DNA from 2 places in the Allobosea sp. 05T422_2 genome. Region 1 is predicted to be linked to the other one. Evidence: predicted binding sites of a transcription regulator. Region 1 holds the regulator's gene; the other holds the start of a gene.

Region 1 (4,210 bases):
GAGCCATCCTTCTGGGTCCCGCTCTCCGGCTTTGGCGTCTCCGCTGCGATGGCAGCGCTGTCGCGCGCCCGACGCCCGGTCATGCTCGCTTGCGTCGGCCTTGCTGCCATCTTCGCCGGCTTTGGTGCCGCGGCCTGGCGCACGGCGACAATCGCAGCACCGATGCTCGATCGAATGCGCGTGGGACAACTCACCGGCTTTGTCGAATCGGTCGAGGCGCGCGACGCCGGCGCGCGCCTCGTGATCCTGGTGACCAGCATTGCCGGGGTGGAGCCTGAACGCCTGCCACGGCGGGTTCGGGTCAACGTCAAAGGTGGTTCGGTTTCGCCGGGCGATCACATCGCTGCCGTCGCGCGCCTCCTGCCGCCGCCCGGTCCAGTGCGACCAGGTGGCTACGACTTCGGGCGCGACGCCTTCTTCCGAGGGCTTGGTGCAGTCGGGACCATCCCCGGAAAGATCACGCTCGCCCCACCACCCTTGCAGCCACCGCTCGAGCTTCAGATACCCGCGACGGTCGACCGGGCGCGCAATGCCCTGACGGAGCGCATCGCCGGGATCGGGGGAGGGCAGGCTGGCGCGATGGCGGCGTCGCTGGTTACTGGCAAGCGCGGCCTCATCACGGAGGCGACCAATATCGACCTCCGCGCGGCCGGAATCTATCATATCATCTCGATCTCGGGCCTTCACATGGTGCTGGCCTCCGCCACGATCTTCGGCCTGGTCCGTGGCCTGCTGGCGCTATCGCAAACGCTGGCATTGCGCTGGCCCATAAAGAAACTCGCCGCCCTGGCCGCGATGCTCGGCGCCACGGCTTATTGCATCTTCTCGGGAGCCGAGGTCGCGACGGTGCGCTCGCTGATCATGACATTGGTCATGCTCGGTGCGATTCTCGTCGATCGCCCGGCGCTCAGCATGCGCAATCTGGCTCTCGCTGCGATGATCGTTCTGCTGCGCGAGCCTGACGCGCTGCTTGGTCCAAGCTTCCAGATGTCCTTTGGCGCTGTCGCGGCGCTGATCGCCTTTGCCGAGCGCTGGGAGGATCGCGGCCACTCCGAGGCGCCGGCGAACCTGCCTTGGCCGCTACGGCCGATCTGGATCGCGGTGGTCGGGCTCACGGTCACGACCGTGCTGGCGACGGTCGCAACCGCACCGTTCGGTGCCTATCACTTCCAGACCTTCAACCCCTTCGGTCTGCTCGGCAATGCGCTCGCCTTGCCCTTCGTTTCCCTGATCGTCATGCCTGCCGCTGTCTTCGGCGTGCTCGCCTATCCCTTCGGCCTGGATTGGCCGGCTTGGGCGCTCATGGGAGTCGCTTCGGACTATGTGCTGCAATCCGCGCGCTGGGTTGCGGGATTCGACCACTCCGCGGTGATCATTCCTGCATTCGGGGCCGCGGCGCTCGCATGCTTTGCCGCCGCGCTTCTCTGGATCACGCTCTGGACGACACCGCTGCGCTTCCTGGCCGTCGCCCCCCTGATCGCGGGACTGCTCGTGGCAGCGAAGCCCGACAGGCCCGACATCCTGATCGAACGCGATGGTTCCGGGATCCTGGTCCGCGGGGGCGATGGTCGCATGATCCTGGCGGGGCAACCGAGCCGCTTCGTGCTGCAGCAATGGCTGAACGCAGATGGCGATAATCGCCGGACTGACGACAACAGCCTGCGGGAAGGCGCGACCTGCGACACGTTGGGTTGTGTCGTCCGCAGCAAGGATGGACGAAGCGTTGCCTTTGCACGTGATCGCCTGGCCATCGTCGAGGACTGTCGGCGCGCCGATCTCGTCATCACGCCGATTCCGTGGAACGCTCCGTGCGCAGCACGACTGATCGACCGCAGGGCATTGTCGCGCGATGGCGCGACCGCCCTTGTCGGCAACAAGGGCGGCTGGCGCGCCCATCTATCAGAGCAGGATGGTGTCGATCGTCCCTGGAGCCGCAAGCGGGAGCGGCCTGCAAGCACGCCGGCTTTGCCGCTGGCGGCTGTCGAAGAACACGAGCCGCTTCAGTAGCGCCGCATCAGGTTGACCAGGCGGCCCTGAATCTTGACGCGGTCCGGTCCCAGCACCCTTGTCTCATAGGCGGGATTGGCAGCCTCGAGCGCGATCGAGGAGCCGCGCTTGCGCAGTCGCTTCAGCGTTGCTTCCTCGTCATCGATCAGAGCCACGACGATATCCCCGGTATTGGCCGTGTCCTGACGCTTGATCACCACCGTATCGCCGTCGAGAATGCCGGCTTCCACCATCGAGTCGCCGCGAACCTCGAGGGCAAAATGTTCACCGGGGCCAAGCATGTCGYCAGGCAGTGCCACGGTATGGCTGCGGCTCTGGATGGCGGAAATCGGTGTACCGGCGGCAATCCGCCCCATGACCGGAATCGCAACCGTGGAGCGCACATCTTCGTCCGGGGGCGGTGCGATCGGCCGGACCTTGCCAAGCCCCCCTTGGACGACGGAGGGGCTGAACCGTCCGCGCGTCGCCTGAGGGCCGCCGGCCCCTTCGGGCAGCTTTATGATCTCCAGCGCTCGGGCTCGATTGGGAAGGCGGCGAATGAACCCGCGCTCCTCCAGCGCCATGATCAGGCGATGGATACCGGACTTGGAGCGCAGATCGAGCGCGTCCTTCATCTCGTCGAAGGAGGGGGGCACCCCTGTCTCGCGCAGGCGTTCCTGGATGAAACGAAGCAGTTCGAACTGTTTGCGTGTCAGCATGGTTCCCGCCGGCGCTCTTTGTATGGAATCGAAACAAAGCACGAACACCATACAGGTTCGCGTTGTGTTCCGCAAGCGCGCTCAGCGTAGGCGGATGATCCGGCAGTTGTCGCCTTTGTTTGCCGGCGCAGCAAACGATTCGCGAATGAGTAGCGCGTCGMCGCGGGCAAGAGTGGCCAGCATCGATGAATCCTGCTTGGCGAAGGGCGTTGCCAGCCATCCTTCCGGAGTGAGCGTCAGTTCCGACCTCATATAGTCCCGCCGCTCATCATTTGCCGGCAAATTTCTTCCGACGATTGCAGGCTCACTCAGATCGCGCTCCGGTTCCGGTACGCCCAGGAGGGTCCTGAGCAGGGGCACGACGAAGAGATGCCCGCAGACGATGGACGAGACGGGGTTTCCGGGTAGGCCGAGCGCGACCATGCGGCCGAGGCGGCCCATCATCATCGGCTTGCCCGGCCGCATGGCGATCTTCCAGAAGCCGYGCGCCATGCCTTGACCGATCAACGCTGCCTGGACGAGATCGTGCTCACCTACCGAGGCTCCTCCGAGGGTGATCAGCACATCGGCATCGGCCTTCCGTGCCTGGCCAATCTTGTCGGCGAGATCGGCATGATCATCGCGGGCAATCCCGAGATCGAGCGCCGTGCCGCCGGCCTGCTCGACCAGCGCGGCGAGCGCAAAACTGTTGGACGCGACGATCTGGTCGGGTCCAACCGGCTCGCCGGGCTGGACCAGTTCGTCGCCGGTCGCGAGGATCGCGACCAGTGGCTTGCGACGCACCGTGAGCATGGGGTGGCCCATGGCTGCCGCGAGGCCGAGGCTCGCACTGTCGAGCCGGCTGCCGGCGAGAAGCAACACCTCGCCCTCGCAGAAGTCCAATCCTGCCTGACGAACGAACTTGCCGCGCTCGGCGCCCTCGCGCACGCGGATCGTCGCAGTGCCGACGCCGTCCGCATTCTCCTGAATCAGGATCGTATCGGCGCCCTCCGGAATCGGAGCACCGGTGAAGATGCGAACAGCCTCATTGGAGCGGACCATCCCTGAGAAGGAACGACCGGCAGCCGATTCGCCGATGACACGCAATTCATTTGCCGGCGCAATATCATCTGCGCGAACGGCGTATCCGTCCATTGCGGAGTTGGCAAAGGGGGGCTGGGTCCGAAGCGCCTGCAGGTCGGCGGCGAGCACGCGCCCTACGCAATGTGCGAGTGGCAGGGTTTCTGATGGTGTCGGTGCCGGAACGCTGTCGATCAGCGCCTTCAGGGCGACGGGGACGGGCGTGAGGCTCATCGCGCAGTTTCCGGGAGATCGAAAGTGCCGGATTTTCCACCTGACTTGTGGACGAGCCTGATGCCTTCGATCCGCATCGCCCGGTCGACCGCCTTGACCATGTCGTAAACTGTGAGGCAGGCGACGCCGACAGCGGTCAACGCCTCCATCTCGACGCCGGTCTGTCCCTTCATCTTGACCTCAGCGCTCACGCGCACCCCGGGCAATGTCTC
Region 2 (4,210 bases), on a different contig from region 1:
GGCGAGGCGGCGCTCTTCTTCCAGCCCGGCGCGGCCGCTTTCGTCGAGCGCGCGCTGGTTCGGGAACAGGCCTTCCTCCCAGCCGGGCAGGAAGACAGTATCGAATTCGAGCCCCTTGGCCGCGTGCAGTGTCATGATGCTGACGCGCGCCCCGGCCTCGCCACCATCGGCATCCATCACCAGCGAGACGTGCTCAAGGAAGGCCGGCAGGTCTGGGAACTCGTCCAGAGAGCGCACCAGTTCCTTGAGGTTCTCGAGGCGGCCGGCGGCATCGGCCGAGCGATCCTTCTGCCACATCTCGGTATAGCCGGATTCCTCCAGCACCTGCTCGGCAAGCTCGCCCTGCTTCATGTGTTCGGCCTTGGTCGACCAGCGGGCAAAGGCCTCGACCAGTTCGCGCAGCGCGGTGCGGGCCTTCGGCTTCAGTTCCTCGGTCTCGACCACGGCACGGGCCGATTGCAGCAGCGACAGGCCGGTTGCCCGGGCGTGGTTGTGCAGAAGCTGGACCGTCGCGTCGCCCAGCCCGCGCTTCGGCACATTGACGATGCGCTCGAAGGCGAGATCATCGGTCTGGCTCACCACGCAGCGCAGATAGGCCATGGCGTCGCGGATTTCGGCCCGCTCATAGAAGCGTGGGCCGCCGATGACGCGATAGGGCACGCCGACATGGACGAAGCGCTCCTCGATCTCGCGCATCTGGGCGGAGATGCGGACGAGGATGGCGACCTCGGCAAGGTTTTCGCCCTTGCTCTGCATCGCCTCGATCTCGTCGCTGATCAGGCGGGCTTCCTCCTGGCTGTCCCAGGCGCCGGTGATCGTGACCTTCTCCCCGGCTTCGTCCTCAGTGCGCAATGTCTTGCCGAGCCGGCCTTCGTTGCGGGCAATCAGTTTTGAGGCGGTGGCGAGGATATGCCCGGTCGAGCGGTAGTTCCGTTCCAGCCTGACCACGACCGCGCCGGGAAAATCGTGCTCGAAGCGCAGGATGTTGTCGACCTCGGCGCCGCGCCAGCCATAGATCGACTGGTCGTCGTCGCCGACGCAGGCGATGTTGCGCCGGCCCTGCGCCAGCAGGCGCAGCCAGAGATACTGGGCGGTGTTGGTGTCCTGATATTCGTCGACCAGGATGTAGCGGAAGCGCTCATGATAGGTCGCGAGCACATCGGCATGCTCCCGGAACAGCGTCAGGCAGTGCAGCAGCAGATCGCCGAAATCGACTGCGTTCAGCGTCTTCAGCCGCTCCTGATAGGCGGCATAAAGGGCGCCGCCCTTGCCTCCGGCGAAGACGCCGGCTTCACCCGGCGGCACGTCCTTGGGGGCAAGCCCGCGGTTCTTCCAGCTGTCGATGAAGCCCGCCAGCATGCGGCCGGGCCAGCGCTTCTCGTCGATCCCGGCGGCCGTGATGACCTGCTTCATAAGGCGAATCTGGTCGTCGGTATCGAGAATGGTGAAGTCCGAGCGCAGATCGAGGAGCTCGGCATGGCGGCGCAGGATCTTGGCCGAGATCGAGTGGAAGGTGCCGAGCCAGGGCATGCCTTCGGCCACGGGGCCGACGAGGCTTGCGATGCGCTCCTTCATCTCGCGCGCTGCCTTGTTGGTGAAGGTCACCGAGAGGATCTGGGACGGATAGGCGCGGTTGGTGGCGATCAGATGGGCGATGCGCGTGGTCAGCACACGGGTCTTGCCGGTGCCGGCGCCTGCCAGGACCAGAACAGGGCCATCCGTGGCCTCGACCGCTTGCCGCTGCTCCGGGTTGAGGCCTGCCAGATAGCCTGCCGCCGGCTGTGCGGCGGCGCGGGCGGCGAGGCCGCCGGGGCGGGGCAGAGGGGCGGACGTGGTGTGATCGGACAAGGCTTCAGGTCGCTTTGATCGTGATTCGTTCCAGAGGCAATATAGGCTGTCGCGCCGCAGATTGCTGGATAAGGCTGTTGGGCGTTGAATGCTCGCCCGATCGTCAGGACGCGCCGCGATGAATGTGGATATCGCCTCCCGCCATTCCACCCATGAAGTGACGAACCAGGTTCCCATACTGTGCGATTACGACGCCTTCGCGGCTGATCCCGTGTTGCAGGCGGCGGCCACCGCCTTCGATGCAGGCTGGMCCTCGGAGCGCCTGCACGCGGCAGGGCGCATTGTCGGCTCGGCGCAGGTGCAGGACCTGGCGCGACTGGCGAACAGGTTCCCGCCCGAACTCAGGACGCATGACCGGTTCGGCAACCGCATCGACCAGATCGAGTTCCATCCGGCCTGGCACGAATTGATGGGGCTTGCGATCGAGCAGGAGACCCATTCGCTCGCATGGAACAGGCCGGGCCCGGGCGCACAGGTGGCGCGTGCTGCGCTCTCCTATCTCTGGAGTCAGGGCGAAAGCGGCATCTGCTGCCCGATCAGCATGACCTATGCCGCGATCCCGGTCCTGAGGCAGGAACCCGACCTCTGGAGCAAGTGGGGCGCCCTGGTCAGCTCCAACCGCTATGACCGCCGCCAGACGACCGCCTCCGCCAAGACAGGGGCGACCGTCGGCACGGCAATGACCGAGAAGCAGGGAGGCTCTGACCTGCGCCAGACCCAGACCATCGCCGAGGACAATGGCGACGGGACATGGTCCCTGACCGGGCACAAGTGGTTCTTCTCGGTGCCGCATTCCGACCTGTTCCTGACCTTGGCCCGAACCGCCGAGGGCATTTCCTGCTTCGTCGTGCCGGGCTGGCTGCCGGACGGCTCGCGCAACGGCGTGGCGATCCAGCGGCTCAAGGACAAATGCGGCAATCGCTCGAATGCCTCGTCCGAGGTCGAATTCCGCGGTGCGATCGGCCAGATGATCGGCGAGCCAGGCCGGGGCCTGCGCACCGGCCTGGCGATGAACCAGGGCTCCCGGCTGGACATTGCGGCGGCGTCGGCCGGGCAGATGCGGCTCGCCGTTTCGCTGGCGGCGCATCACGCGGCCCATCGGCGCGCCTTCCAGCGCGGGCTGATCGATCAGCCGATCATGCAGAACGTGCTGGCCGATCTTGCGATCGAGGCCGAGGCTGCAGCCTGGCTCGCCTTTCGGCTGTTTGCGGCGCTCGACCGTCAGGAAACGAGCGAGAGCGACCGGTTGCTGGCGCGGATCGGCGCGCCGATTGCGAAATACTGGGTCTCGAAGCGCGCGCCGGCGGTGGTGGTCGAGGCGCTGGAATGCCATGGCGGCAACGGCTTTATCGAGGAAAACCCCATGGCCCGGCTCTATCGGGAGGCGCCGCTCAACAGCGTCTGGGAGGGCTCGGGCAACGTCATTTGTCTCGATGTGCTGCGCTCGCTGGAGCGAGAGCCGGGCTCTCTCGTGGCGCTGATCGAGGAGATGCGACGCGCGGCCGGCGCCGACAATCGCTTTGATGCGCATTTGAGCGCGCTGGAGTCGGAGATACCCACTTTGGTGCGAAGCGAAGGACAGGCGCGGCGGCTGGTCGAGCGGCTGGCGCTGGCGCTGCAGGCCTCGTTGCTGCTGCGCCACGCACCTCACATGGTCGCAGACGCCTTCATCGCGACGCGGCTCGAGGGGCGCTGGTCGGGCCATTTCGGCGATCTGCCGGCGTCCGTGGATGCTGCCGCGCTGGCGCATCGGGCCGTCCCGGCGGTGGAATAGCACTCACGCGTTTGCGCGGCCGCCCTCCCGAAGGGGAGCGCGGCCGGCCGACTGGCTCAGGCCTCGGCCGGAGCGAAATCCATCGCCACGCCATTGATGCAGTAGCGCAGTCCGGTCGGTGGCGGGCCGTCAGGGAAGACATGGCCGAGATGGCCGCCGCAGCGGGCGCAATGCACCTCGGTGCGCTGCATCATGTAGCTATTGTCCTCGCTGATACCGACCGCACCCTCCAGTGGCTGGTCGAAGCTCGGCCAGCCCGTGCCGCTCTCGAATTTCTTGCCGGACTGGAACAAGGGGTTGCCGCAACCGGCGCAGGTMAACCGCCCGGCGCGCTTCTCGAAATTCAAGGCGCAGGAGCCGGCGCGCTCGGTGCCATGCCCGCGCAGCACGTGGTACTGCTCCGGGGTCAGGCGGCGGCGCCACTCCTCGTCGGTCAACTGGAATTCGAACTCACCGGCTTCCCTGACCTTGCCGCCGAACAGTCCGGACAGTCCCATCGTCATTCTCCCGTTCAAAGGTTTCGGGCGGAATATGGGGATGATTGCGCTCCACGTCAGCCCGCCCTCACGGATAGCTGATCCGCAAGGC

What was found. The regulator LexA, encoded in region 1, represses DNA repair genes until DNA is damaged. The targets are predictions, from matches to a motif close to TGTTCNNNNTGTGTTCNG.
Region 2: the regulator LexA is predicted to act here: its motif matches at 1,864-1,881, upstream of AC1DJT_RS15385 (ATP-dependent helicase).

What each region holds. Positions count from the first base shown of each region.
Region 1 covers NZ_JBFTLD010000209.1:5,540-9,749, forward strand. Annotated here, with positions in the region: gene AC1DJT_RS26845 (ComEC/Rec2 family competence protein) at 1-2,007, shown strand, start outside; gene lexA (transcriptional repressor LexA) at 2,001-2,705, opposite strand; gene AC1DJT_RS26855 (molybdopterin molybdotransferase MoeA) at 2,787-3,998, opposite strand; gene moaC (cyclic pyranopterin monophosphate synthase MoaC) at 3,995-4,210, opposite strand, start outside.
Region 2 covers NZ_JBFTLD010000077.1:1,127-5,336, forward strand. Annotated here, with positions in the region: gene AC1DJT_RS15385 (ATP-dependent helicase) at 1-1,848, opposite strand, end outside; gene AC1DJT_RS15390 (acyl-CoA dehydrogenase family protein) at 1,967-3,622, shown strand; gene msrB (peptide-methionine (R)-S-oxide reductase MsrB) at 3,679-4,119, opposite strand.